Regions from separate parts of the Paenibacillus guangzhouensis genome, predicted to be linked through region 2. Evidence: predicted binding sites of a transcription regulator. Region 2 holds the regulator's gene; the other holds the start of a gene.
What was found. Region 2 encodes NrdR, which represses ribonucleotide reductase genes. Its sites were predicted from a motif close to AACACNATATATNGTGTT; they were not measured.
Positions count from the first base shown of each region.

Region 1: GCU39_RS15415 (adenosylcobalamin-dependent ribonucleoside-diphosphate reductase) is a predicted target of NrdR. The motif match lies at 5,283-5,300, and genes of this name have one in related genera.

Region 1 is NZ_CP045293.1:3,426,363-3,442,041, forward strand. It holds gene GCU39_RS15410 (helix-turn-helix domain-containing protein) at 1-1,840, shown strand, start outside; gene GCU39_RS15415 (adenosylcobalamin-dependent ribonucleoside-diphosphate reductase) at 2,596-5,202, opposite strand; gene GCU39_RS15420 (DEAD/DEAH box helicase) at 5,561-7,312, shown strand; gene GCU39_RS15425 (YqhG family protein) at 7,319-8,194, shown strand; gene GCU39_RS15430 (hypothetical protein) at 8,338-9,294, shown strand; gene GCU39_RS15435 (ribonuclease FAU-1 family protein) at 9,333-9,893, opposite strand; gene GCU39_RS15440 (YqzE family protein) at 10,005-10,223, opposite strand; gene GCU39_RS15445 (N-acetylmuramoyl-L-alanine amidase family protein) at 10,354-11,052, shown strand; gene GCU39_RS15450 (divergent polysaccharide deacetylase family protein) at 11,034-11,849, opposite strand; tRNA gene GCU39_RS15455 (tRNA-Leu) at 12,031-12,117, opposite strand; gene GCU39_RS15460 (TFIIB-type zinc ribbon-containing protein) at 12,940-13,284, opposite strand; gene GCU39_RS15465 (hypothetical protein) at 13,360-13,581, opposite strand; gene GCU39_RS15470 (hypothetical protein) at 13,670-13,999, opposite strand; gene GCU39_RS15475 (xanthine phosphoribosyltransferase) at 14,086-14,658, opposite strand; gene GCU39_RS15480 (hypothetical protein) at 14,817-15,515, shown strand; gene GCU39_RS15485 (DedA family protein) at 15,524-15,679, opposite strand, start outside.
Region 2 is NZ_CP045293.1:3,790,797-3,806,475, forward strand. It holds gene GCU39_RS32030 (hypothetical protein) at 1-1,533, shown strand, start outside; gene GCU39_RS16965 (hypothetical protein) at 1,615-1,827, shown strand; gene GCU39_RS16970 (PadR family transcriptional regulator) at 2,650-3,201, shown strand; gene GCU39_RS16975 (BtrH N-terminal domain-containing protein) at 3,211-4,191, shown strand; gene GCU39_RS16980 (alpha/beta fold hydrolase) at 4,521-6,362, opposite strand; gene GCU39_RS16985 (TetR family transcriptional regulator C-terminal domain-containing protein) at 6,433-6,852, opposite strand; partial or broken gene GCU39_RS32395 (hypothetical protein) at 6,901-7,089, opposite strand; tRNA gene GCU39_RS16990 (tRNA-Ala) at 7,433-7,508, opposite strand; gene nrdR (transcriptional regulator NrdR) at 7,690-8,157, opposite strand; gene GCU39_RS17000 (alpha/beta-type small acid-soluble spore protein) at 8,272-8,490, shown strand; gene GCU39_RS17005 (lytic transglycosylase domain-containing protein) at 8,741-9,313, opposite strand; gene coaE (dephospho-CoA kinase) at 9,310-9,912, opposite strand; gene ytaF (sporulation membrane protein YtaF) at 9,963-10,655, opposite strand; gene mutM (DNA-formamidopyrimidine glycosylase) at 10,759-11,598, opposite strand; gene polA (DNA polymerase I) at 11,653-14,316, opposite strand; gene pstA (phosphate ABC transporter permease PstA) at 14,928-15,679, opposite strand, start outside.

The DNA.
Region 1 (15,679 bases), 360 kb from region 2:
GATCCCCTGGACGTTCAAGCGAATGTCGGGAGACGCCCTGCATATCATATCCATCTTTATAGGTGAAAGATCGACAGGTAATCAAGGATATGACAGCGCTGTCATGATGAATGTCAGTATGGATATGATCCATCAAGCCATCTTTCCTGCAGCCTTATCCAAAGGCCAGGAAATTTACGTAGTCGATAAGAACGGAACTGTTCTTCTCCATAATGACATGGATCATTTCAATGCCGACGTTTCTCAAAAGCCATATATCACAAAAATGATGAAGGACAACAAGGATTCCGGTCATTTTACGACAACCGTCAACGACCGCAAATACAATTTGGGCTACATTCGTTCGCCGGAAGGCGATTATTATGTCGTCCACATGATGGAATATGAATTAAGCGTTCAGAAGCTGACTGGAGCGAGGAATACGATCCTCCTAATCGGTTTTCTCGTACTGTTGCTGGTTCTCCTGACATCGCTCTATATTTCCTATCGCATCTACTATCCCATTCATACGATTTTCAACCGAATTAGAGGGTTGTTCGGCGATATCCCACAAGTTTCTTCCAATCGTAACGAGCTCCAGGCCATGTCTAATGCCACAGCGAAAATCATCGAGAGGATGAACAGCTATGACAAGCAAGTGGAAAACAAGGCGGCGATGGAGATGTTCAATCTATCCCGAACAAGCATGAAAGGCGAAGAGATCGAAGATATTCTCAGAAGAATGAATATTTTAGCACAAATGGGCACAGGAGCCCCTCATGCCGTCATCGTTCTGAGAATAGGCAACCATCGACAATTCGAAGAAAACAACACCATACAAGCCATCGATTTTCAGCTTCATTCAATCGGCAATATCGTTTCGGAGTACATACAAAGCTGCGCTAGCTGCCATGTCTATGTCATTAATACCGAACATGCCGTACTTCTCGTTACGGGAGCCAAATTCGGCGAAATAGACTTGAATGCACTCCTTGAAGATGCTTCCCAAGCCGTTTATAACATACTCGGACTTGATATCACGATCGGAGTAAGCCCAATAACCCACCAGTCAACCGATCTTCCTGCACTTTACAAAGAAGCATACAGACTCACAAACTACCGTTTGCTGTTCGGAAAAAGGACCGTCATTTACGCTCGCATGGCGAATAAGGAGATCACAAACGAATCGCTGTCCCATTTATATATGACGGTAACCGAAGCTCTAAAGAGAACCTCGCTTCCTGATTACCTAGAGGCGCTGGATCGTTTATTCGCAGCCTGCAGCCTTTTGCGTTATGAAACGATTATCAGCCTACTGTCGCAGTTAGCCGTCGACATCGCCAAAATCCCCCAAGGCATTGGAGCCAAAAGCGCTGCCGATAACAATCCCGATTATTACGAGCTCTATGTCAAATTCGAAAAATTTGAGGATTTCTCTGCTTTTACCGATGCCTTTACGGTGCTGTATGAAGAGATATCCACCGTACTTGCCAATCTCAATAATACGAATATGCGAGACATCGCATCAAAAGCGATCGATTATATTACAAGCAACTATCATAATCAGGATATGACGGCTAACCTTATGGCGGAAAAGCTGAATATTACCCCATCTTACTTTAGCAAGATATTTAAAGAGTGTACCCGTACGACCTTTCCGGACTACGTTGCCAGCCTCCGGCTCGAAAAAGCCCGGGAACTGCTTCTTCAGGACTACAGTCAGGAAATCGTCGATATATCTGCCAAGGTGGGCTACACGAATGCTTCCTATTTTACGGCAGCTTTCAAGAAAAAGTACGGTATTACGCCTTCGAAGTACAGGGTGAACGTTCTCTATGATAGAGAAATAAATTCTAATTAGACAATTAATATTCAATTGCTCGGCGATTACAATACTCCGTTCAATCGTGCAAAGCTCTAATTCATGATAAACTGATTGGAATGAAGTCATGGGAATGGGGCATTGAAACGTAATTAGATTTTAAGTGGAAGCGGTACGAATCGGAGGTTATCTTGCTACGGTTAGTGATTTAGTAGAGATGATGGAAGAATCCCCCCATTCACCCCATTATATCATCCTGCCCGTTAGCCTAAACAAAAGCTGCCGGTCTTTTGCCGGCAGCCTTAATGGTGATTTTTGAGCTATCGTGTTCCTATAAATTGAAAACGTCGGGACTAAAATCCATTATCAGTTTGATTATTATTTAGTTCCTGCAACCAAATTTCTATTGTATCTCTTATTTCAAATCTGTCTTTGGATCGCTTTAATTTATATACTTTCCAGTTTTCATCGACCAGAACTAATTTATATTCGCCATTTAATCTACTGTCTGGATAACAGTATCCGTGAAATGATTAAGCTATCCTACCTTTTAGTTAAGTAACAGTTTACATAGGTACATTTTATCTTTTTATAATATAAAAATCCTAAAAGAACCGGCGGTAGAGTTCTCGTCGGCGTTCCCCACGCAGCTGGGCATAAATTTGAGTGGTTGATGCTTTTTCATAAGGCTTTAAACGGATTAATAAGGGTTGTATGATTACTTTCACCTCATATAAAAAAAAGAGTGAAGCACTTTATTATATTAAGCACTCCACTCTTGTCTTCATATAAAGTTACCCGCAGCGACTATATCCGCAATTCGTGCATGTCTTGCAGCCCTCGACATTAATCAGAGATGCCGAACCGCATGATGTACAGAGGTCACGCGACGTGTAAGCACTCGCATCATGAGCATGGTCAGCTTGCGCTGCCGCTTCCGGCTCTTCGACCGCAATTGTCGCCGCGATTGGCGCAATATGTTCCGAAGAAGCTGCGAGCTCATTACTCTCAATATGCGCTTCGAGCGCTTTGGCTACCGCATCGGCGATCGATTCTACGCGATTAACACCGAAGCCGATCGCACCGGATCCGCCAATACCCTTCAGATGTTTGATGAGAAGAGCTTCCTTCTGACCATGATCCCCGTACCGCAGGAACAAGGAACATACGCGGCCTAATGCTTCCGCCATCGCGAAGACGTCGGAGCCCGCTTTACCCACGTTCAAGAAGATTTCGCTCGGAATCCCTTCATTGTCGTTAATGGTAATGTAAGCCATACCGAATGGCGTATTAATCTTGTACGTCGCCCCACGCAATACTTGCGGGCGGCTCTTGTATTGTTTATCAAAGACTTGCTTGGTGCCCGCATCCACATTCACTGCAAGCGATTTGTCGAGTGTCGCAATCGCACCCTTCTCTTCCTTGGTCGCAGCTGCTTCTTCTTGCGTTGCTGCTTCTTTCTTCTCTTCCTTCTTCTCCGTCTGCAGCACCTGTACATCACGACTGCCGTCGCGATAGATCGTTACCCCTTTGCAGCCAAGATCAAAGGCCAGCTCATAGAGACGTTTCGTATCTTCAATCGTGAAGTCTGAAGGACAGTTCGCTGTCTTCGAGATGGAGCTATCCACCCAGCGCTGAATCGCTGCTTGCGAACGGATATGATCCTCCGCAGACAAGTCCATCGCCGTTACGAAGTAATCCGGCAAGGTCTCGCCTGGATGAGCATCGATCCAATCCTGCGCGATCGGTACGAACTGCTCGTCGAAGCCAAGACGGCTCTGGCGGTAGAATTTAAACGCAAAGTAAGGTTCGATCCCTGTCGATGTACCAACCATGGTCCCCGTACTTCCTGTCGGAGCTTGCGTGATGACCGTTACGTTACGCATACCTTTCTCGGCAATCGCTGCACCCACTTCAGGATAGACATCGACGATATTTTTCATGAATCCGCTCTGCATGAACGGTTCAAGGTCGAACGCTTTGAAAGAACCTTTCTCGCCGGCAATCTCTGCCGATGCGAGGTAGGATTCTTTGGCGATAAAGCCGTATAGTTTATCTAAGAATTCTAACGATTCTGGACTTCCATAACGAATCTGCAGCTTAATCATGAGCTCTGCAAGTCCCATCGTTCCGAGACCCACGCGGCGTTCTTTCTGCTGATTTTCTTTATTTTCTTCGAAATGATAAGGGGTCTTATCAATGACGTTGTCTAGGAACCGTACAGAGTAACGTGTTACGCGGCCGAGCTCAGCCCAATCGACGTCATGGTTCGCCTCATCATAGAACTTCGAGAGGTTCATCGCGGACAAGTTACATACACCCCAGCCTGGAAGACCTTGCTCACCGCACGGATTCGTACAAATGATCGGGTTGAAATACCAGCTGTTCGACATTTGGTTGTAGTATTCCATGAATACGACGCCTGGCTCAGCCGATTTCCAAGCCGATTCCATGATCGTATGCCATACGTCGCGAGCACGAACCGTATTGTAGTGGATGACGTTCTTGCCTAGCTTCTTCCACTTATCCATGTCGCCGTCCCAGATCTCATTGTATTCCGGATCCGAAGTATCCGGGAAGACCAGATCCCAAGTCAGATCCTTCTTCACCGCTTCCATGAAGCCATTGCTCACGCATACCGACAGGTTTGCATTCGTCACTTGCCCCATTGTCTGCTTGACGGTAATGAAGTCCATAAGGTCCGGATGCCAATCATTAATCATCAGCATGAGCGCACCACGACGACTTCCGCCTTGCTCGATCAAGCCTGTCGTGTAGCTGAACAATCCGCCCCACGATACCGCACCGCTCGACGAACCATTTACGCCGCGAACTATCGCGCGACGCGGACGCAGCGAGGATAAGTTAATGCCAACACCGCCGCCGCGTGCCATAATCTCTGTCATCTCGGACAATGTCGCCATAATGCCGCCGCGGCTATCTTTTGGCGAAGGAATCACGTAGCAGTTGAACAACGTTAATTCTTCACTTGCGCCTGCACCGGCTGCAATCCGTCCGCCCGGCACCAATTTCCAATCATCTAATATATATCTGAAGTTTTCCGTCCATTGTTTTTGTAATGCTGGAGTTTTCTCCACCGATGCCATTGCCGCTGCAAGACGATCCCACATTTCCTCAGGCGTCTTCTCAACGGTTAGAGTCAGCTTCTCAACTGTCGATTCGACCACTTCACCGCTGCGAGTTCTCACAGTCACGGAACGGCCTTCCCGCTTGATCACTTCCCCAACCTCTTTAGCTGGAAATTTCGGATCATCTTTGGTTAATACGAGGACGACATCTCCGACCTTCGTCTCGTTCGTATCTGCATTTTTCCACGCGTAACGATCCAAAAATATTTTCTCACTTAATCCTTCCAACCGCTGCTTATGCGTCGTACTCAACAAAAATAACCTCCTCTAGCATATTAACAATCCATAAACCTATGATTCCGCACAAAAACGCATATTTATTGTATGTAAAGTTTACAATATATTGTGTGCGTTAATCATTATACTATACCACATATTGTACTTTCTAATGGTGTGATGTGGAATTCCTGCCAAGAATCCGCAGCATGTCCCTTCAAGCTTCTTTTTTCTCTATCGCACGCTCTATTTCTAGACTTGCAATTCTTAATCCTTCCATTTGGAGAATATTGTAACCCAGTTATGAAGCCGCCCATTTTCGTCCATACTAACCAGAACAGTTCATGAATTTCTATAATTTTTTGCACATCATCACGAAGGAGCTAATCTCATCATGTCTATAAATTCTGTCAATACGTCAAGGGCCAAACCATCGCCTGTTGAGATGGAGTTCGATCGTGCCTGGTTCTCAGAATTAGAAGAACGCACAGCGAAGAACGGTCCTTGGGACGACTTTACGTTATTCAGTCTTCATTATGAAGCGGAACAATCTCAGGTGGTCTCCAGCTTCGACGAGTTGCAGTGCCTCACCCAATTGAACAATCTGAGTCCGCTCCCTCACCAAATCGAGACAGCGACGAAGGTCCTTCATGAAATGCGCGGCAGAGCCATCCTTGCGGATGAGGTAGGTCTTGGCAAGACCATTGAGGCCGGGCTCATTCTCAAAGAATATCTTGTTCGCGGCCTTGCACGCAAAGTGCTCATTCTCGTACCTGCTTCTCTCGTCCTTCAGTGGGTTCGCGAGCTGAATCAGAAATTCGGCATCGCTGCCGTTGCACAGAAAAAAGAGTACACATGGCACTATGACGTCGTCGTCGCGTCGATGGATACCGCCAAGCGCGATCCACATAAGGACCTGCTCCTGCAGAATGAATACGACATGCTCATCATTGATGAAGCCCACAAATTGAAAAACAAGAAAACAACCAACTATCAATTCATTACCCAATTGCGCAAAAAATATTGTCTTCTGCTGACAGCGACACCGATTCAGAATGACCTCAGCGAGCTCTATAATCTCATTACGTTATTGAAACCAGGACAGCTCGGCGGTGTCAGTGATTTTGCCGCGAACTTCATCGTGGATAAGCGGCTGCCGAAGAATGAGGACCAACTGCAGAGCGAATTGTCCAAAGTGATGATACGCAATCGGCGAAGCGATGGAAATATCGGATTCACCAGACGATTCGTCAAGAATGTTCCGTTAACGCTGTCCGATGAAGAAATGGCACTGTATAACGGCGTAACGGCCTTCGTCAAGGATCGCTATAACGAGCTTAACGGCGATATGAGCAGCATGCTCTCCCTCGTTACGCTGCAGCGTGAAGTATGCAGCAGTCGAGATGCCGTGTTCTTGACCCTCATCAATCTATCGAAAAAAATGCCGGAAGACTCTCCTGTCCATGCGAAGATCTGGGAGCTTGTGAATATGATCCGGCAGATCAAAGCCAATACCAAAGCTGAGAAAGCGCTCGAATTGATTGAAGAAATGAACGATAAAGTGATCATCTTCACCGAATACCGACAGACGCAGGATTACCTTCTGAATTTCTTCCGCAGCAAGAATATGGTGGCTGTTCCCTATCGAGGCGGTATGAATCGGGGCAAAAAGGATTGGATGATGGATTTGTTCCGTAACCGCGCGCAAGTGATGATTGCGACAGAAGCTGGCGGCGAAGGCATTAACCTGCAATTCTGTCACCACATGATCAATTTCGATCTGCCTTGGAATCCGATGCGCGTCGAGCAGCGAATTGGCCGCGTCCACCGGCTCGGGCAGACAAATGATGTCAAAATCTATAATCTCTCCACCACCGGAACGATCGAAGAGCATATCCTGAACCTGCTCCATGAAAAAATCAATTTGTTCGAGCTCGTCATCGGTCAGCTGGATGTCATCCTTGAACGGATGGAGAAGCAGGATTCGCTCGAGAAAAGGCTCTATAAAATGATGTTGGAGTCAAAATCGGATGAGGATATACGGGCGAATATGGAATCGATCGGCAAATCATTCCACGACATCGCCAAAACAGTTGCGGACAATGAGCCGTACATTCAAGAAGTACCACAGGAGGAAGCAAATTAAATGGTGATGAGCGCGAAGCAAGTCCAGCAATATGTTCTTCGCTATTTGGATGCGACGAACTGCCATTTGATCGAGAAGTCGCCGGGACACGTCATCGTGAAGTTATCGCCGCAGGCAGACCGTGAGCTTACGAATCGCCCATATTACTGGGGGTTCGTCGATCGTACAGGGACAGAGCCGGAGACGATGAAGTTTTGTTTTATTTTCGATAAGGACAAGATGCCCCCGCTGCCGCCAGATCCCCCGCCAGGACCCGGCTATATCGCCCATCGATTGCTGAAGGAAGAAGTCACGTACGGCAGTCGGAGATTGGATCAATTCTTCCAAGCTGCGAAGGCGGGCGGCTCTTATGTCAATCTGTTCGAATTGCCGACAGCAGAGCAGAAATCCTCCAACTTCTCGACCCCCTATGAGCAATGGCTTGGGGTGAATATGAAGGTCGAATTCGCTTGTGATATGAAGCGTGAAGAAATTCATTCGCTTGGGATCTCGATGGTGACAGGTGAGATACGTGAGCATTTCTGCGACGACATGTTAATACGTAAAATGACCCCGCGACTTCCGGCCAATGTTCACGTCCTGCGCAGCGCTCTAACCTTAACGAAAGCACGGAATCAGCTTGAGAGCTTCATTGAGAAGAAGATTAAAACGTACGATGACGCTTGGGCGATCGAGGCCAGAATTCGATTCGATGACGAAATTGCGCGGATTGACAGCTACTATGAGGGATTGCTGAAGACAGAAGACGAAGAAGTAAGGAAATCTGTAGAAGAACAATACGCTAATCGCAAGCAAGAACTGACATGGCAATATGAACCGAAGATCCGAATTTCCGTCATGAATTGCGGATTCTTTCATCTGCGGTCCTTCGCGAACCAATAACAGACGATTCTCGCTAAAACCTCGCAAAAATAGAACGGAGACAACGGCAGCACTGCCGACACGTTTTAACAACCTTTTCCAGGCTTGTCCGCTACAATAAGGAACATAAGATCATAATATGATAGCAAGAAGGTGATGCGCTCATGCAACCATCGCGATTTATTCGCATACTCTTGTCAACTTGTGCAACCGTTACACTGCTCATTAGCATAATTTTAACACCCGTATCGCCAGTCATCGCCGCGTCCGCTTCCGAAGTGACATCATCCGCTGATGCCGATTCGATACCAGCCATCGACCAACAAATGCTCGCTTCGCATGTAGAAGGCTGGATTCAAGATTTATCTAAGCATGCGCCGTTCACCGTCTGGAAAGGGGCGGAATATACCATCTCTCCCCTCGGTCCCGGCCTGCACAGTTGGCTCGTGCAGTTAACGAAGCAGAATAAGGAGCTCGGGTATCTTATCGTCAGTGCGACGGAGTCGCAGCAATTGACATTGTCCGAATATGGCGTCGGTCCAAGTCCGCTCTTCAGTACAAATACGCTGTACCTCTCTCTGGTGCAGCATGGTATCATTCCTTCATCGATCAAACGAAATCAACTTTTGACCACCGAACGTCTGCACATCCAGCGTTATTATCTACACCCGATGTTAGCCGTCTGGCGTGTCGAACCGCAGGATCAACCAGCGACCTATTACAATGCCAAGACCGGGGAGCAGCTCCTCATCACGGACCAAGAGTGGGACAAGCAAAAGAATACATTAAGCCAAGGATCACCCATGGAAGCTGGTATGCAAGAAGTCATTCAACCTAACAAAAATGCACAGCCTATCGCCTCCTTCGATCCATTCGAACGCATCAATTGGCTAACCCATGCTCCCCTCGAAATTAAAAACGCAGCAAATCTTTCTTCAAAGCTCGATCAGAAGGCCAGAATTACCTATGTATCGAATTGGTACCAAGACACCTATTTAATTCCGCTAGCCGTCTCGGGCTATCAGACTTGGGGGAACGTTACGTATATTATGGTTCATGACGAAGGAGCACGATGGATCCCATTCCAATCCCTAGCTGCTTACGGAAAATTCTATAAATGATCGTAGGATGAGTCCCTCGAATGGGGCTCATTTTTGTTCTATCTGGCAGACATCATACCGGACAGCTGCGCAGCATCCCTTCTCCAACGGTCGTACCACGCCGTACCACTGGTTTCAATCCCCTGCTGCAAAGTATGGAGCGTCCGCCAAGCTAACTCATACTGCTCTGACGTGATGACAGCCCGCTCTAGTGCTTCCTCCAGCTCCTCTGCATCCAAGACGATATGAACACCCGAGGGTAAGATGACAAGGTCTAAGAAGAGATCATCAAAATAAGGCACACCCTCAGACGACACGCCATTGCCTGCATGGATATCCACATAATGATGGACGAGCACACCATTCGGATCAATAACCGTCGTTACTGCGTAATTCGCATGGTTCGGAAAATATTGCAGCCATACATATTGATCATCCACGAGCCTATAGCGCTCAATCTCCGTATCCGGTTGATACCAAATCGGTTCTTCTACATCATCAAATTGGACGCGTGTGACATACCCCTGATAATCGTCTTCCTTCACAAGTATTTGACGATAGGTTACCCGCAGCTTCCGGTTCCAATCGGACAAGTCTGCGATTTTTCGCTTTATTTTCACGAAACCCCTCCTCCCTGTCTGTCCATTATATAACATGCAAGTATAAACAAACCCCGCTTTCCTTCAAATGGACGTTAACATTTCTTATCATTCAAAAAAAAGCACCAGCCTTCAACTTTTGGATGAAGGAGGTGCTTCTTCATGTACATGGCTTACTTTAAATGTTCCTTGTACCCATTTAAGAATGCTGTACGGGAGATAGCCGAACCATTTCAATACCCACGGCTCCCGTGTTTGACGATGCTGCTTACGAACATCTTTTGGCGTCTCCATATAGACAACAACTTGTTCGGTAATATATTTGACGAGCTCTTCACCTTTTTTAGCCATTGCTACCCCTCCTTGCTGAATTCCATACTCATAGCATGCTCCATTGGTACAAAAAATAAACTTAGCGCATCATTTCTTTCATTTTGCGCATCCTATGCAGGAAGCTTTTTCAAGGAGGATTTCATTTCATATGCCTATAACGAGACCATTACATCGCTTTCTTCTTGCCAGTGTTCTTGTCATTTTCAGCTGTCATACCTGGGCTTCATCTGCTGCTGCGGAACCCGCACCAATGAACGAAATTTTCACCCATCCTGTTATTGTTATTGATGTAGGACATGGCGGCATCGATGGCGGTACAAGCCACGAGAATATTCTAGAGAAGAATATCAACCTAGAGATCGGTACCCGCCTCTATCTGCTGCTGCAGAAGAACGGCATTCACGCCGTCCTGAATCGTACGGGCGATTATGCGCTAAGTGAAGATAATCATTGGCTGAACAATAAATCTAGACACCGCAGGGATCTTGCCCAGCGTCGTCAATTGACAGAAGAAATTCCGACCGAAATGCTCGTCAGCCTGCACGTCAATTGGAATAAAAATCGCAACCGCCGCGGGCCTGTTGTCCTCTATAAAGAAGAAGGCCGCAGTATTATGCTCGCGAACATTATTCAAAATGCGCTGAACAAACATTACGGCACCCATATGGAAATGCAAAGCGGCAAACCTTTCTATTTACTGCGTCGCGTCAATCAGCCTGCTGTTATTATCGAGACCGGGTTTATTAGCAACAGCGAGGACCGCCGCATGTTATGCGATCCGAAGGAACAGACCGCCATTGCCAATACCATTGCTGGCGCATTGCAATATTACTTATCGCTCTTGTGAGCCGTAGCGAATTCCGCCACTCTAACGAACTGGAACATCGATTTCATCTTCGGCAGCGAACCAGCAAGGATGGACGCTGTCGTTAAGCCTCCAGTACCAACATGGCCAATGACGATGCATTGGTCATGATTCTGCATGAACGCCTCAACTTTACGAACCTGACCTGAGATATGCTTCGCCGTGATGCTGTCATCCAGGAACATCTGGTTCTCTGCGATCGGAACCCCCAGTTCTCTGGCAATTCGCGGAGCAACGGTATGATAATTGGTATGGCTGTCGAGGAAGAACAACCCGCGTTCTTTGCAGACTTGGAGCACGACGCGCATCACGCGCTCATCCCCCGTTACTTTGGAGCCCATATGATTATTCATTCCGATGGCATGGGGGACTTCTTGTATCGCTGCCTCCACGCGTTTACGGATTTCTTGATCGGACATCGATGTCAAGATTGCTCCGGGACCTAGCCAGCTGGCCTTCCCAGACTTCGGCTCCATCGGCATATGCACGATGACATCATGGCCTAATTGATGCGCCATCTCGGCATCTTTTTTGGTTGTCGGTAAGAATGGCATGACCGCGACGGTGAATTTAATCGGCAGCTTGAGCATTTGCTCGGTTCCCTTCATGTTGTTACCGAAATCGTCAATGACGAGAGCGATCTTCTTCTGCTGCAGCGCTTGTCCTACGATATCCGGGTTTCCTGCTGCTGTGGCGGCCTGGGGAACACTATACATCACGCCTAATGCAATCGCCATGAGACAGGAAAACAGCCTGGATTTATATCCTCTACATATCATGAAGCTCCCTCCAATTTCAATGTTGAATATCTTCATTTTTTGATGGAAGCGTCCAAAGTATACAACCCAAACAAGCATCTCCAAGACTTGGCTTTTGATCTAACGGATTACCAAGAGACACGCAAAAAAAAGGCCCCTAAATTACTTATTCGTAATTTAAGGACCCGTTGATTGTATAAGATGGTGCGGTCAAGAGGACTCGAACCTCCACGATATTGCTACCACACGGACCTGAACCGTGCGCGTCTGCCAATTCCGCCATGACCGCATATGCGAATTACGTTGAATTCGGTAAGATTTATATTATCACGTTCGAACAACCACGTCAATAATTTTCCCCAATAAGGCGCTAGCGTTATGTCGATTCGTTAGCCCCGTACATGCGCCATTTTCGCCGGAATAAGCTCTCTTCGATTCGTTAGAGAGCGGGCGCGTCCTCGCTAACGAATCGAGGTGTGCTTATTCGGCCGAAATGGCTTGGTTTTGAGTTCTAACGAATCGTAAGATCGTTACTTAACCGAAATGCGTCTATTAGCAGGGCAAATAGCCCAAATAACGTTATGTCGATTCGTTTAGCCCCGTACATGCGCCATTTTCGCCGGAATAAGCTCTCCACGATTCGTTAGAAAGCGGGCGTCCTCGCTAACGAATCGAGGTGTGCTTATTCGGCCGAAATCGCTTGGATTTGGATTCTTAACGAATCGTGAGATCGTTATTTCGCCGAAATGCGTCTATTAGCAGGGCAAATAGCCCAAATAACGTTATTCGATTCGTTAGCCCCGTACATGCGCCATTTTCGCCGGAATAAGCTCTCTTCGATTCGTTAGAGAGCGGGCGTCCTCGCTAACGAATCGAGGTGTGCTATTCGGCCGAAATCGCTTGGATTTAAGTTCTAACGAATCGTGAGATCGTTATTTCGCCGAAATGCGCCTATTGGCAGGGCAAATAGCCCAAATAACGTTATATCGATTCGTTAGCTGCGTACATGCGCCATTTTCGCCGGAATAAGCTCTCCACGATTCGTTAGAGAGCGGATGTCCCCACTACAAGAATGAACGAACGCCGCCCCATGAAGAGACGGCGTCATTTTTTAATCAAACAGGTCCCCGAATACGTCCAGAACCGATTTTTTCTTCTTATGCTTATGATTATAATGTGGTTGATTGTGTTGGTTATATGGGTTGTGCTGGTTGTGCTGCTTATGCTGGTTGTGCGAATCGTGTCGATGTCTGTCATCATAGTCTCTTCGATCATGATCGTCGTGCTCATCATACCACTGATTGAAAGCTGGTCTGATTTCTCGAACGCCGCTTAGCAGCTTCTCAAGCTCTCCCCGATCAAGCCATACTCCTTTGCAGGTAGGACAGATGTCAATTAAGATCCCATCCTTCTCCACTTCACGCATTCGCGTATCATGACATACTGGACAATTCATTCATACACTCCCTTTCAATGCCTGCTCACACGCAGGGTTAGAGTATATTACGTTGTCCAAATCCAGCGGTTTCATTTATTCAAATGGATTGATCCGCTCGATTGTAAAGGGTGTAATCGAGTAGTTGCGGTCGAGCTTCACAATACGTTTATTCGGCCGTCTGATCATCACGGTTGCGTCATCCCAAGCAACAACAATCCCAATCACATCATTGATCTCGAGCGCATCGCGGACGACACGAACCTTCGTACCATCGAGCCGGTATTGATTCAGTTGTTCATCTGTTAGTGCTTCCATGTGTATTCTCCTTTGATATAAAATCCCATCATCATAAGAAAAAAGAGACCGAACAGCAAGCTGTTCCGTCCCTGTAGGTATAGGATCATTATTGTTCTACATGCTTCTTCAAATCATTCGTCTCAAACCAGTAATCTAATACCTTCGACGACATCACCCGATTTCTGACGTATGACACTTGATGCGGTGTGAATTGGTTGTTCCATTCATATCCGAGCTCATCGCATAATTTCACAATGGTGAGCAATTCCGACCAAGCAACATAACGTTTGTACCAGAAAAATTGAGGGTGTTCAATCATATAGGGATAAAGATCGTCAAATTCGGTATGCTTACAATCCAAGGCACGTTCAAAATGGACTTTCGCGTCAGTTAACTTCTTCATGAAAAATGCTTCAGAAACCTGTTCGTTCCCCATAGTTGGTCGCCTCCCTTCCCATATTCCTTATTATAAGTCAAAATCAACAGGGATGAAAGAGACTCTTTCGCCCAGGATTAATGAATTTACTCTTGAAAATGAATCTGCCCGTTCTCGAGAGAATTTATTTTCACGAGAGCTTCGAGCCTTACGCCTTGTTCACGAATCGATGATGCGCCATGCTGGAAGCATTTCTCGACCACGACGCCCATGCCTACGAGGGTAGCACCTGCACGCTCAACAATTTTGATTAGCCCACGAGCAGCATCGCCGTTCGCAATGATATCGTCAATGAACAGAATATGATCATCCGCATGAAGGAATTGACGCGATACCATAATATCCGTTACAATGCCCTTGGTAAAAGAAGGAACACGTTCGCTGTACGTCTCTGTATCCCCGACGAGCGTTTTCTTCCGACGAGCGAATACGAGCGGAACACCGAGCTCAGCAGCAACGACGAAGGCGATCGGAATGCCTGATGATTCCACCGTCATAATCTTTGTTACCTGTTGATCCCGAAACCTTGCAGCAAGCTCCTTCCCCATAACCGTGGTTAGCTGCGGATCGATTTGGTGATTGAGCATCGCATCGAGTTTCAATACCTGATCGGATAAGACAATACCTTCTTCTAAAATTCGCTGTTTCAACGATTCCATACGTTATACCTCCGAATGCGGATTATGTAAGTTAAGTTAACATACGTTTGAATTTCATTCAAGTAAAAAAATTACCCTATCATCCGTAACTTTTAGAACGAGATTTCGTCTAATGAAGTAGGACAGATACATAAATTTTCACTTAGGAGCATACCCAAATGAAAATACCGATAAAATGGATGTATGTTGGATTGATTATAAGTCTTGCCATTCTGCCTTCTTGCAGCAACATGATGGATTCCGCCTCACTGCCGACGGGTCAGACATCAACCAAAACACAACCTGCAGCAAACCAAGCAGCCGCAGGATCAACAGATCCGAATCAAGAATCCGGTGATCCGAATGATGCGATCGATCAACCAAGCAAGAAGAAGCTAGAAATCTCATCTTCCAAAGATTCGAAGGATTCGAAAGATAGCAAGGATTCGAATAAAGCAGCGAAGAAGCAGGAGGAGCCTGCCTTCGATCCGCAGAATCCCAAGCTAGTCGGCATTGCGCTATCCGAGTCTAAGTCAAAAGTTACGAACAAACTTGGCAAACCAAGCGATCAATATACAATGGACGATGTCGATGAACCGATTGAAGTCTATGAATACAATGGATTTTCCGTCGGATTCAATGTTTCGAACATGGTTGAATTCATTGAAGTGTATCAAAAAGAGGTCGCAACGGGAATTCGCGGGATTCGTATAAACCAGCATGCTGATCAAGTCATCAAAGCACTCGGCAAACCCGATCGCGAAACCGACTACGTCATTAGTTATAATGCCAAAGACGCTCTGCTCAAACTCGATGTTGATCCAATGACACATCTCTTACAATCAATAAAGTTGTTCCAGGTAACAAAAGCTGAGTAGATTAAGATCTACGCAGCTTTTTTTCGTCTAACGATTATTAATGCAATGACAAGAACAAGTATTGCAACAATCGAGATACTGTGAACTAAATGATGCCGCACAAAACGGTGAATCACAGGCCAATTGGATCCAACAAAACGGCCAAGGGTAACGAAGACGAAACA
Region 2 (15,679 bases):
CAAAAACAAGTCAGAGAAGTACTTCAAAAGCTGAGTAAAGCCTACCAAAATATCGGAAATCAGGATAAGGCGAATGAAGTCTTACAGCGTCTTGCCTTCACAGACTTGAATGAGAGTTCAACATCAAGCGATGATCATACGAACTCATTGACCGAAAATAACCTATATTCCCCGTCTGACCCGTTCAATGACAGACTCACCCTAGCTATCCAACTTTATATAGATGGCGCAGCTGGGAATGTAACTGCTGTTCAAGAAGCACATCGGTTTTTAGAACAGCTACGTGTCGATTATCCAGATCATCCTCTTGTTGATGCTTACTATGGCAGCACAATGATATTGATTGCAAGAGATAAAACGAAGGGTTCTGAGAAATTGAAATGGTCAACTAATGGATTAAAAGTACTCGACAATGCGGTATCCGCCGATCCACACAACAGTACGATCCGACTGCTTCGCGGCAAGTCCTCTTACAATCTCCCAGAGGAATATTTCCAACGGGCGAAGACGGTGATTGAAGACTTTACCTTCCTCCTTAATACACAATCTGACACGCTAGACACCGATGAGCAATTACAGCTCATCTATGAACTCGGTGAGGCTTACGCTAGGATAGGTCGGAACCAAGACGCTGCTGCGCATTTTAGAAGACTGGAGAATCAAACACAAAATTCGGCATGGCAACAGCTATCCAAGCAAAAACTGCAAGCGCTAGAAGGAAAACCAGCACTTGAAAGCATACCAAACTACAGTCCCATTTCCATATTAATTGAAGCTACTCGGACTGTAGGCAGCGCCCTCATTACCTGGGCAGATGATGAAAAGAAGAAAGAAATAGCCCAACAAAAAGCTGAAGAACGGGCTAAAGAAGAAGCGAAAGAAAAGGCTAAAGAACGTGCGAAAGAAAAAGCCAAAGAACCGGCGAAGCAAATGACCAATGATCTTGCGAGAGATAAAGCCAAAACACCAGCGAAGGACATGATCAATGATCTTGCGAGAGACAAAGTCAAAAAAACGGCGAAGCAAATGACCAATGATCTTGCGAGAGATAAAGTCAAAAAAACGGCGAAGGATATGACCAATGATCTTGCGAGAGATAAAGTCAAAAAACCAGCGAAGGACATGACCAATGATCTTGCGAGAGATAAAGTCAAAAAACCAGCGAAGGATATGACCAATGATCTTGCGAGAGATAAAGTCAAAAAACCAGCGAAGCAAATGACCAATGATCTTGCGAGAGATAAAGTCAAAAAAACGGCGAAGGATATGACACATGATCTTGCGAGAGATAAAGTCAAAAAAACGGCGAAAGATATGACCAATGATCTTGCGAGAGACAAAGTCAAAAAAACGGCGAAGCAAATGACCAATGATCTTGCGAGAGATAAAGTCAAAAAACCAGCGAAGCAAATGACCAATGATCTTGCGAGAGACAAAGTCAAAAAAACGGCGAAGCAAATGACCAATGATCTTGCGAGAGATAAAGTCAAAAAAACGGCGAAGCAAATGGCCTTAGAAAAGAAAGTGAAATGACCTGTAAGAAAGACAACTGGCGAATTCACATCAGTCTTTATCTCAGGGGGATTTCCGTATTTTCGGAAGGAGGTGAGAAAAATGTCTAAAGAACACAGCGAATTTGCCAATAGCTTCCTTGAATCTACATTAAAAAGCGGCGCTAACAACATCGGCAGACAACTTCTAGATGCAGTGAATGATGAAAACCAAACACCAGATGTTGTTTTAGGGAGAGTCGTAACTGCCCTTAAGAAGGGTGCCGTTGCAACTGGCCAAGAAGTGTTGCGAACTGCACTTAGTCAGCTTAAATAGTCAACTTGCAACACATGAATTTCCCCTATATTTCGCACAAATAGGCAGAGGTATTTCCTGATTAATTTGCCGCTGATAATCATTCGACGATGATAACCTTATGAGACGCCGTTTTCTTACCCCACAAAGTGACGGCTCGTTTCGGAGATTATTCCGATTACATTGCGGGGACCTCCTCATCGTTTCACTTCACTCCGTCCGCGCGGACTGAACCCCGGGGTTCGCCCCTAGCAATCCACCACAACAAAAACCACGTCCGAAGACGTGGTTCATATTCGTTATATGGTGGAGCCTAGGGGGATCGAACCCCTGTCTTTGTTTTCCAAATAAACTGCTTCATCCAAAACAATACACAGCAAGTCAGTAGGCCTCGACATTGCAACATATGCAACTCGTACTTGCTTTTCAACGTTTTCTTCGATGGTTGAATTTTATTCCCCAATCAAATATTTAATAATCCTTAAAAACAGGCGCTCCTGCTGGCTTCCGAAAAAACGAAATACCACCAAAAAATTCTTTAGTGTGACCAAACGTGAGACCATGTTCTTAAATCTTTCATTATTCATGCATAGAAAAAAGCCTTTAAACACTCGGAAACCCTTGTGTTTAAAGGCTTCTTTAAGTATGGAGCCTAGGGGCATCGAACCCCTGACCTCTTCGCTCCAACGAAACGCTCTCCAGCGGTCACCATAAATACAAGGCAGATCGAAAATATAGCGCCATACGAGCCTGTAATATTTATCTGGTAGTCTCGGTTATTGATCTTTTATTACACCAGTGTTATATTACACATATGAAATAAAAAATATAAGGAGGCCCCTAATGCACACAATTTCGAATGTCGAATTCATGCTCCTGCAAATGTTCGCGGAATGTCGCCAAGCTTCCGGGTACGATATCAAGAAGCTAGTCGATCAGCGAGGCTACAGAGAATGGGCTAATATCAGTACGACTTCGATCTATGTAGGACTGAAGAAGTTGAGCGATAAAGGATGGATCATACCCGAGGAATCCGACGGGAAATCCGGCAAGGGACCAATGCCGACCCTCTTTTCCCTCACCGAAGCTGGTATGGCCAATTTGAGAAATGAAATCCTTGACAGTCTGTCTTCAACAAGGGAACGCGACATCCGCTTCGATCTCGGTTTGGCTGCTTTGCCTCATATCGGGAAAGACGAGGCTATCATTGCTTTACGGAAACGGTTGGATTTCCTTGCTCAAATTTCGATGACAATTAACCAAAAGTACGAATCACAAGGCGGTGTCAGCATGCCGCTGAACGTAAGAGCGCTGTTCTTGCATCCGATAAGCTTAATCGAGAGCGAGCAAGCGTTCGTTGTCCGTCTAATAAATGAATTGATTGAAGGGAGATGAGAGGGTTATATGACAAAAATCATTGAAGATTTTGTTCCTTATCAAGGCGAACATTGCGAGACGACCGCCATCGGCAATTTACTGCAACATGCTGGGGTCCAACTATCTGAACCGATGCTGTTCGGACTCGGGCAAGGACTTGGATTCATATATTGGGACTCGAAGGGAATGGAATTTCCGTTTATCGGAGGAAGGATAAAACCGGACGCATTGACTGCCAACCTCGCCAACCGGCTTGATTTGACCGTCAAAATTCAAGAAACGTCGTCCGTCGAAAAGGCTTGGCAGAACGTACGGAATTGTATCGAACGCGGAATTCCGATTGGGCTGAAATTGGACTCTTATTACTTAGATTATTTTACGAACAAAGTGCATTTTGCCGGTCACTATGCGGTCCTATACGGCCTCAGTGATGAACACGCCTACATGGCGGACACTAGACAACAGGGCGGACAGGTGATTACGAGCTTGACGAGCTTGGCCGCTGCCAGAAACGCCAAGGGGCCCATGAGTTCCCGAAATCGTTCCGTTGCTCTCGAGCCAATCGACAAATTGCCTCCGCTCGTTCCTGCTATACGCGAATCTTTGACCAAGAATGCGTATGACTATCTGAACCCACCCATTCGCAATATTGGCCATAAAGGCATTGTAAAAATGAGCAAAGAAATCTTGAAGTGGCCTTCCCGTAGCAACAATATTGAACATGATTTATGTCTAACTGCGTTGCTGATGGAGAGGGCGGGCACCGGCGGTGCTTTGTTTCGGAATTTATATCGGGATTTTTTGAGAGAATGCGCAGATCTGTTGGAAGAGCGGAAAATCGAACAAGCCCACTCTTTGTTTTCGGAAATAGCTCCGATGTGGGTCAGTGTTTCTGCGTCGATCGACCGTGCGGGAAGAACAGGTGACTACCAAGAGCTATTGCGAGCGTCGAAGCTTTTACTTGAGATCGTGGATAAAGAACGCACAGCCATGGAATTATTGTTGTGAAACATTTCATTTGGAGAGTGAATCGCCGTTTTCTTACCCCACAAAGTGACGATTCGCTTTCGGAGCTTTTCCGATTACTTTGCGGGGACCCCTTACCATATTCGCTACGCTACCTGCACGCGGACGAACCTGGTTCTCACCCCAAGCAATCCACCACAACAAAGAAACCACGTCGTCCGAAGACGTGGTTCATGTTCGTTATATGGTGGAGCCTAGGGGGCTCGAACCCCTAACCTCATCGTTGCCAGCGATGACCTCTCCCGCATTGGTCGGTTTCACTGCCCCAAATTTCAATGGAATTTATACTTGGCCATCCGAAGAATATGCTTCTATGACAACTCAAGATCCAAAACTTGACGAAGCCACTCAGCCACCTGATGCGGAGCTTCCAAAGGGTATTGATGACCATAGGGGATGAAGGTTGTATCGATGTGCTTGAATTGTTCCGGAATATGATGCGCTGCATCCCGGTCACCCCAATGGATTCGTACTTTTTGGGCGTTCCATAATTCAGGTTTTAGCTGGAAAGACTGGACTTGCGTTAACGCTGACATGACCATTGCGTTGGTAGAACGAATGCGGGCCGACTGCAGATCATGAATGACGTAGTTCGAGTAGTGATCCAGTCGTTCGCTGTCCGCGATAAAGTCATTGGCTTTCAGCAGTGTTTTTCTGAACGCGGAGCGAGATATAAGTTTCATAATCGACCTGGTAACACCTGCATATTTATATTTGGCATGAATGGGATGCAGTACGGGCTGCAATAGCAAGAGTTGCCTGATCTGCTGCTCAATTCTTTCCATGACCTTAGCAGCGATAAGTCCGCCGAACGAATGACCAATCAAAATAACAGGGCGATTCAGCTCGTGAATCATTTCGATCACAGCCTCTACATAGCCGTCCATCAGAGAAGGATGATGATGACGCGGTGAATGACCGAATCCGGGAAGGTCCACCAGCCAAGTATTGACATCATTCAATTGTTTCGCTATTGGAACGAAACAATCGGCCCCGCTGAATGTTCCGTGCAGAAAAATAACCGGTGTACCGTGATTCTCTTTTTCCAACGAAATCAGTTTGGATCTTCTGCGTTGCACGAACCCTTCGTGGTGCTCGGATGAGGGGTGGCTTAACCGGAAATCAAGATCGGCGATTACGTAGGGAATCGTGGTCGGAACAACGGATGTCCGTACTCCGTTCTTGCGCTCAAGTTCAAACTTCGAGGTAACCGGGAATTCCGATTTCACGAGAAAATTCATCGATTCTTTGGGAATTCCCAATCGCTTGCCGATGCCAAGTCTTAATAAAGAATTCAACAAAGCAAGCGGAATGGTGCCGAAAGGCGGCGCCGCTCGCATCTCTATCGCAATTTGCCTGATCAATGAACGGATCGACGGACTATCCTGCTTGGGATCCAATAAAAAATACGTATTACTCGCAAGCTCCTTTGTTTGCACTAAGTTAACAATGAATGATGCGACATGATCAATATGTACCATCGGCAGCCAGTAGTCCTTGCCTCCTGGAACGAGTGGCATAAGATTCCTTCTCACAGCATCTACCAGTATACTAAGACCGCCAATCTGCTCCGTAATTCCCGAGTAAGAATGGCCGATGACGGTACTGGGATTAACCGTGGACAGCGGAATGCCTAACGGTTTTAGTGCTTTTCGTATATAGGAGTCCGCTTGAAATTTCATCTTCTCATACGGGGGAGCTTTCTCAAGAACGGCATCCAGATTGTGAATAGCATTTTGCTCGTTATATGGACTCATATAGCCAACAACATGAATGAATTGCTTCAATCCTTTCTTCATATGGATTTTTTCGGAAAGTTCGGCCAATTCGATGGCAGGATTAAGAAATGCTTGCTCTGCCTCAGTCTGGCTTAACTCAATATTCATGGGACCGCCCGCATGAACGATGATATCGGAATTTTGTATTCGTTTGTAATCGTTCGCGGATAGCCCTAATTTCGGTTTTGACAAATCTCCTATTACTGCAGTAACGTTTTGCGCCTCAAGCAAATGTAACCGCCCGAGGGTATGTCGAAAGCGATCAAGACTTCGCACGAGTACAATAATGTCGTGATGTTTGGATATTAACTCGGCAAGAATATGGCTACCGATATAACCCGTCCCGCCAGTCAGGAATATTTTCAATTGAATCATCTGCCTTTCGATTCATTTAATAGTACTGAATAGTGCTAGTCGGTGCAAAAAAAATGACTTAAGTAACTAATCACTTAAGCATCGAAGCAAAAGCTTGAATAAGATTCTGAGCTAGCATTGGATTGTTGGTGGCCTTGGTTAGGAATAGAGCTCCTTCGATGGAGGTGACAATCAATGCCGCTGTCTCATGGACGGGCAGATTTCGGCTCAATTCTTTCTTTTCTATGCCTTCTTCCAGCAGCTTCTCAACAACTTGTAGTTGTTTATCGAAGAATGCTTTTATTTTAGCTCTCGCTTCCGAAGAGGAATGGGAAGTCTGCGTATAAAGTGTCAGGAACGGACATCCACCAACATAATCGATTTGTTCATTATCCTCCGTGAGGATTCGAAATAATCGCTCCATTTTTGCAGGAATGGACATGTCTTGCGTCAAGGTACGGGATATTCGTTCTTCATACCGCAAGATCAATTGGTCGACAATTGCTAACAAAAGCTCCTCCTTACTTTTATAGTGGTAATAAATGTTGGTTTTTGAAACTTTGCTGAGGGCAACAATTTCGTCCATGCTTGTCACTTGAAACCCTTTTGTTAGAAATAAGGTCGATGCGGTCTGCAGGACGATATCTTTGTTTGAAATGCTTGATCTTTTGTTTGTCATATTACTACCATACAGTACTATAATATGTATGTCAAACCCTGGATGTGATCGGAAATGATGCTCGAACATGATGGGCTTCGCTCTTTCGCCAACATTGCCAAATCAAAAAACACGCCGGATTGGCGTGTTTGAAGTTTATGTATGGTGGGGCCAAGGGGGATGTTTCAATCTCTGATTGAACTTGCTGACGAAGCCTATTCGACGAGGACAACCTTAGCGGTAGATTGAAACGCCGTTTTCTTACCCCACAAAGTGACGATTCTCTTTGGAGCTTATTCCGATTACTTTGCGGGGACCCCATTATCATTTTCGCTACGCTACCTGCGCGCGGACGAACCTGGTTCTCCCCCCCATTGGGGCTTCCCACCATAAACAAAAAACCACGTACAGTGACGTGGTTAAATTTCGTTTATGGTGGAGCCTAGGGGGATCGAACCCCTGACCTCATCGCTGCCAGCGATGCGCTCTCCCAGCTGAGCTAAGGCCCCGTTTGCAGGAACAGCATAGCATAGAGCAAAAAACATTGTCAATACAGAAATTGGTACAGGTCTTTAGGCATGCAGATTTGTTCTTCGCACAAGACTAACCTTGTCCACTCTTAACGAGTAGCAACTCCTGACTATCCATACCATCTCTCATGTTCATGCAGGTACGCTATCCATAGCTTCACTATTCATCCATCGTATGCTTCGATAACAGTCCAGTCAGCTCTTTCATGAACATGTTGATGTCCTTGAATTGACGGTACACCGAAGCAAAACGTACATACGCCACCTCGTCCACCGGATAGAGCTGCTCCATTAGCAATTCACCGATTTCACGGCTCTCCACCTCAGGATTGGCTGTGTTCCGCAATGCCTTCTCGACTTCGGAGACGATCATCTCCAGACGCTCCATTGGCACAGGTCTTTTTTCGCATGCGCGAATGAGGCCGCGCAATACTTTGTCACGACTGAATTCTTCACGGTTACCTTCTTTTTTGATGACAATGAGTGGCGTCTCTTCGATCATTTCAAAAGTTGTGAACCGCCGACTGCAGCGCTCGCATTCCCGGCGCCGTCTGATGGATCTATTCTCGTTAGCAGGCCGTGAATCCAGCACCTTTGTCCCCGAATAATCGCAATGCGGACATTTCATAAATAAATTTCCTCCGTCTCAAATCAATTACTTTAATTTTCCATTCGTTGCCTGAATAACAATCATCGTTAAGCACATAATACAATTACCAACCGCAAGGAGGTGAATACAGAGATGAGCCAAAACCGTTCGAGCAACACACTTGTCGTTCCTCAAGCAACTGCTGCTCTTGACCAAATGAAATATGAAGTTGCTCAAGAGTTAGGCATCGCTATTCCACAAGATGGTTACTATGGCAACATGGTAACACGTGACACAGGTTCTATTGGTGGTTACATCACCAAACGCCTTGTAACGATCGCCGAGCAACAACTTGCCGGTCAACACAGATAATTAAACCTTTTAGAGAGAAGCGTTGGTCAGGCTGTGCATACAGCTTGTCCCACGCTTTTCTTGTATTAGAGGTTGTTCAACAAATCATCATTTGATCACGAGGTCATTCAAGATGATGTATATTCGACATCGAATCTTGCACTCACCTTCGAAGTCCGGTACTCATTTAGGTTTTGCCTAAACTCCGTTCCTCCTTCTTCAAGTTCCCGCAACCTTCTCGGTGCTGAAATGCCGACTTTTTGAACACGCACTATGACAATTCATTCTGATAAAGATCCTTATATTTATTATAATAATAAACGACACGCTGTACATAGTTTTTCGTTTCCCCGTAAGGGATCTTCTTGACGTTCTCGAATTTACCGTCCCATGTATCATTCTGCAGCCACTTCGCAACTACACTTGGCCCTGCGTTGTATGCGGCTAACGCGACGTATGTATTATTATCGAATTTGGTTAATAGCGACTTAATATACCATGCACCAATCTGAATATTTGGTTCGGCCTCATGTTTGACTTCATCCATCGTCACGGTGTCGAATTTGCCTTTCTCAATAACCCAACTTGCCGTATTCGGCATCACCTGCATGAGTCCGAGCGCACCCTTCCGCGATTCGCTGCTTAACTTATAATTACTCTCCACCCGAATAATCGCAGCGATGAGCAGTGGATCCACTTCGAACTTCTTGGCGTGCTTCACAATGACATCTTTATAATGAATAGGATAAATCCATCTCCCCATCCAGCTTGAGTTGAAGAACAACACGGTTACCAGTGCAATAAATAGAACGAGCAATACCCTCTTTTTTCGTAATAGCTTCATCCGATCCCCTTTCTGCGCAAGAATTGATCGATTTGTTCTATCGTCTGCTCGAGTCCATAGCGGTTATCGATGACAATGTCGGCTTTTTCCTTTTTGAGTTCAATATCTAGTTGCGCGTTCAGCCTTTTCACTGCTTGCTCTTCCATAATCTCATCCCGCTTCATCAGACGCTCAATCTGTAACTCCCGCGGTACATAGACGACCATAATCTCATCGAAAAAACCTTCGTATGCAGCTCCCGCTTCATATAAGAGGGGGATGTCTGCCACGACCAGCTTCTCCGGATGTTCCTGTTCATACTGATTCATCCGCTCACGAATGGTTGTCCGAATCGCAGGATGTGTAATGCTCTCGAGCACCTGACGCTCTGCCGGATTCGAGAAAATAATCTCACCAAGCCGTTTGCGATGAAGCGTTCCATCTGCCTGTAAAATATCTTGTCCAAAATGCGCAGCCACCTGCGCCAAAATCGGAGAAGATGGCTCCATGATCTCGCGCGCAATTTGATCTGCATCTATAAGTAAGGCACCCCGAGCAACAAGGAGCGACGAGACAGTACTCTTGCCCGTCGCAATTCCTCCGGTTAACCCAATATTCATATTTGTCACCTCAGAATATAGTACAATTCATTTGATGTGTAAAAGTGCTTCTAGAAAAATCGAAGAATTCCCATAATAATGAGCACCACACCTGGAATAAAGGACAATTTGCGCAACCATTGCAGCCCCGCGAACATAAGTCCTACCCGCGTCCCTAAATAAAGGAAACTTCCGCTCGCGAACGTAATGGAAATACAAGTCCATAGTGGCGAAAACCCGAGCAGTGCAGCTCCGAGCCCTGCGCCAAAAGCATCCAGCGACAATGCAACACCGAGCAATGCAGCTTCGGATGCTGAGATCACACCCGAACGGTCGACATCTGCCGCCGATGGGGTTCTCAGAATTTGAATCACAAGACCAAATGCACGAATTTCGAACGTGAACACGGTCTTCTTCACAGCCACATCTTGCACAGCTTCGCGGTCTTCAGACTCGTGATGAACCTGTTGCTCCTCATCATCATCACGATTTTTGGAACCGATAAGTTGAATCAACGCCCAACCACCAATGCCCATCAGAATGAGGGCACCGACCCATTTACTAATTTCAGGCGATACATAGTTCGCAATCCATACCCCGATGAGCATTGAGGTATAAATAATAATGCCTGAACAAGCGGAGATAATGACGATCGATAAGATTGGAATTCGTATTTTCCGCAAGCCGTAGGTCACCCCTACACCGAACCCATCCAGGCTCAACGCGCATGCGAGCAATACCAATGACAACAAATGCACAAGCATCCCATACCCTCCCGCCTGCAGCTCGATAAGTCACCGAATTGAAGGTGCAATTGTGCCGCAATGTCTTCCACATCATATGGGCGGGAAGAGGAATAAGTGCCTATTAATTTGCGAAGGAATCCGGTTGGCAGCGCGGACAATAATGCGTACCGCGACCCCCAACAATCGTCTTCACGACTGCCGTGCCGCAGGTGACGCAAGGCTCGTCTTTACGGCCATAGATCTTCAAATATTGCTGGAACATCCCCATCTCGCCTTGTCCATTAACATACGATTTGATGGATGAACCACCCGCATCAACTGCTTCTTGCAATGTTTCGATCACGGCATGATAGATGCGCTCAAGCTGTTCACTTGATAACGAATTAGCCTTCTGCTCGGGATGGATGCCGGCACGGAAAAGTGCCTCATCGACATAGATATTCCCAATCCCGACGACATATGCTTGATTCAGCAAGGTTGGCTTAATATGCGTCGCGCGTTTGCCGATCACGGCACGGAACTTCTCGAATGTAAACTGCTCATCGAGCGGTTCTAGACCGAGCTTGTTCAATGGCGCCATCTCGAATTCCTGGCCCGGGTCGAACAGATGCATCGTGCCGAATTGTCTGACATCCTTGTACCGCAGCTCTGTCTGATCCGTAAAATGGAAAATGACATGCGTATGCTTCTCCACAGGCTCGTCCGAACGATACAGTCCGTACCGTCCTTCCATTCTTAAATGAGATACGAGCACAAGCCCGTCTAATACCATGCGGAGGAACTTCCCTCTACGCTCGACCTGCTGGAACGTGTGCCCTTCCAGAAGATGCGCGAACTGCAGCACATCGTCTGGACGTTGTATGATGCGAGGGAGCGACACGGTGACCCGCTCGATTTGCTTCCCTACGATTAATTGATTTAATGTTCTTCTTACAGTCTCGACTTCCGGCAATTCCGGCATATGACTTCACCTCATCCTCCATTATACCGAATTGTGAGACCCATTTCTTATGGATTATTTTGCTTCATACCAGTTCGCACCGAAGCTAACGTCCGCTTGCAGTGGCACATCCAGCTTAAGCGCGCCTGCCATCACTTCCGGTACAAGCTTTTTCATGATCTCAAGCTCATCCTCTGGTACCTCGAACACCAATTCATCGTGTACCTGAAGCAGCATGCGGCTCTTGAGGTTCTCATCCTCAAGGCGTTTTGCCATCTGCACCATGGCTAGTTTAATAATATCGGCTGCCGTTCCTTGGATTGGCGTGTTCATCGCTGTTCGTTCTGCAAAAGAACGAAGGTTGAAATTCGATGCCGTAATCTCCGGTAAATACCGTCTGCGTTCCAAGAGCGTCGTGACATAACCGTCCTGACGTGCTTGCTTCACGATATCGTCCATATATTTGCGCACCCCTTGGAACACAGCAAAATACTGCTCAATGAACTGCGCTGCATCACGGCGGGTAATGTGCAAGTTCTGCGACAAGCCGTAGTCGCTAATACCGTAGACGATACCGAAGTTGACCGCCTTCGCTTGACGACGCATATTCGCATCCACCGCTTCGGCAGGTACGCCGAAGACGTCCATTGCTGTTTTCGTATGAATGTCCATATTGTTCACGAACGCTTCGATTAATTTCTCGTCTTGTGAGATATGCGCGAGTACCCGCAGCTCAATCTGGGAGTAGTCCGCTGCGAGAATTGACCAGCCTGATTCAGACGGCACGAATACTTTGCGGATTTTGCGTCCTTCCGCTAGGCGAATCGGGATATTCTGCAGGTTCGGGAACTGGCTGCTCAGACGCCCTGTCGCAGCGATTGTCTGACGATAGTACGTATGCACTTTCCCTGTCTCGCTGCGCACCTCTTTGAGCAGTCCTTCCACGTACGTGGATTGCAGCTTCGCAATCTGGCGATAATGCAAGATTTGCTTCACGATGTCATGATAAGGCTCCAGCTTCTCCAGCACTTCAGCGTCTGTGGAGTAGCCTGTCTTCGTCTTCTTCATGACCGGCAAGCCTAATTTGTCGAACAGAATATCACCCAGCTGCTTCGTCGAGTTGATGTTGAACTCCATTCCCGCAAGGCGGTAGATGTCCGCAGCAAGTTGATTAATGATCGTCTCAAATTCCACCCCAAGATCCCGCAAATCTTCCACGTTCACGGAAATGCCCTGCTTCTCCATATCGGCGAGCACTTTAGATAACGGAAGCTCCAGATCGTAGTACAGCATGTGCATCTCGTTCTTCTCGAGCGCTTCTTGTTGTTTCACCATTATCTGTTGAACCGCCATCGCTTTACGGCCCAAATGCTCAGCGAGTGTTGCAAGATCAGGCAATTTGAACTTTGCGCCTTTGCCGTAGACATCTTCATCACGCTTGACCGACGGCAGTTCATACTTGGACGCCAAATAATCCACCGTCTGATTCGAATCCGTCGGATCGAGAATGTATGCTGCGAGCTGAACATCAAACGCCGCGCCTTCAAAAGCAACTCCTTGCCAATGCAGCGCAAGATCCGTCTTGTGCAGATCATATCCACGCTTCGGAATTGCCCCATCAGAGATCCAAGCACGAAGCGGTGCCGACTCTTCTGCTTTCAATTGTGCGTAAGGTACATAATAGCTCGTATCCGCTGTCCGGAAAACGACACCGATCACATCCGATTGGTGCGGGTTCTCGCCGATTGACTCGGTATGGAACACTTCCACGTTGAATAGGTCGGCGATGAGCTGTGGGAGCGTGTCCGAATCCACGATGACAAGTTGGAGCGGTGCAGCTGCCACGGATTCCATGCCCTCTAACGCTTCGCCGGACTCGTCTAAGGCAGCAATGCGTTCGATTAATGATTTGAACTCCATTTTGCGGAAGAAAGGAAGAGCCTGCGCAGCTGGAATACCGTTAAACTTCAAATCCTCCCACGTCTGGGTAAGCGGAACCTCGCGGAAAATCGTCGCCAGCTCCTTGCTCATCCGAGCCGAGTCAGCATGCGTCTCGACGTTTTCCTTGATCTTGCCTTTGAGCTCACCTGAGCTGGCAATGACATTCTCCACCGTGCCATACTGATGGAGAAGCTTGAGTGCCGTCTTCTCGCCAACACCTGGAATGCCTGGAATGTTGTCCGATGCGTCACCCATGAGCCCTTTCAGATCAATGATCTGATTCGGCGTTAAGCCGTATTTCTCTTTGATTTCCGCAGGGTCATACGCTTCAATCTCGGTTACGCCTTTACGTGTAACGGCGATTGTCACGTGATCTGATGCGAGCTGCAGCATGTCTTTGTCTCCAGAGATGACGATGACTTGCTTCTGCTGCTCGTCCGCGAGGCGCGTCAAGGTCCCGATAATATCGTCGGCCTCATAGCCGCTCAGCTCGAAATGGGTAATGCCGCACGCCGTTAGCAGCTCGCGGAGCAATGGGAATTGCTCAGACAGCTCCGAAGGTGTCTTCGCACGTCCGCCTTTATAGTCCTCGTACCCGGCATGACGAAAGGTCACTTTGCCGGCGTCGAACGCCACCATCAGGTGGGTTGGTTTCTCTTCTTCAATTAACCGCAGCAGCATCGTCGTGAAGCCGTATACCGCGTTTGTATGTAATCCGCTGGAATTGGTTAATGGCGGCATCGCATAGAAGGCGCGATTCGCGATACTGTTTCCATCAATCACAATCAGTTTGTCCATTGTACACCCCTAATTTAAGCGTTAAATGAATTTGTACGTTGAAAATAATGCTGTGCGCTCGAGGCTCGCTCCGCGTCTGAATCGTTCTTCCGATGACAAAGGCGAACGCTATCGCTTCTCCAGTACGATTTCAGCCGCTCCGCTTACATGCGACGGATTATGTGATTATGTGAATATGCTGTCCGGTGGAGTGTATGGTTAACTGCTTTTTGGCAGTTATTTCGCGCTGCACGAGCCAGAGTCAGCTAATTAACTGCCTTTTGACAGTTAATTTCGCACTCCACGGGCCAGAGTCAGCTATTTAACTGCTTTTTGGCAGTTATTTCGCACTCTGCACGCTAGAACCAGCTAATTAACTGCTTTTTTGCAGTTATTTTCGCACTCCGCAAGCCAAAGTCAGCAATTTAACTGCCTTTTGGCAGTTATTTCGCGCTCAGCACGCTTAAAGCAGCTTTTTTCAACGTCAAAAGACACATACGCCTATTCTTCCCTCCATTTTACCATAAGGAAGTGGTAGTTAAAAATGCAAAGAAAGCTTCCCCGCACGTTGTCCCCATCGGACTCGTCAAGAAGCTCTCATTAAGCGATATATAGCGCGCCGACATGCTGTCTTAGCGCTTTAATTTGCGATTGTTGAACCACAGTGGAATACGGAAGACCATATTGATCAGCAAAACGACGAATACAAGCACCGCCGCGGACTTGTCTGCAATTTGACGCGCATCTTCGACGATCGCTTCAGACTGTACGTACCAGAGATGAACCGCAAGCGTCTCGCCTGGCGCGAATAGACTGAAATCCCACATTTCGCCCGACGTGCTTAGTCCCGCCGTTAGAATGATAACCGCCGATTCACCGAATGCGCGGCCCGCCACCAGACATACCCCTGTCACGATCGCATTCAAAGCCACAGGCAATACGACCGTACGGATACATTGGAATCGCGTCGTACCTAATGCATAAGATGCGTTCCGAAGTTCATTCGGTACCGCACGAATCGCTTCTTCTGTCACGCGAGTCAGCATCGGCAAGTTCAAGAAAGCTAAGCTGATCGAACCGCCAAGAATTGTGAGGCCAATACCGAAATACTCTGCGAAGATCGCGAGTCCCAGCATCCCGAATACAATCGAAGGAACAGAGGATAGTGCTTCTACACAAATCCGCAGACCTTCCGTAAATTTGTTCGCTGGCGCATATTCCGCCATATATATTCCTGCGCCGACCCCGATCGGAATCGAAATGATTAACGACAGAATAAGCACATAGAACGAGTTGAACAACATCGGGCCGATCCCGCCGCCCGCTTCAATCTCATCCGGCAAATCAACCAAGAACTTCGGTGTGATCTCCGGCAATCCTTTAT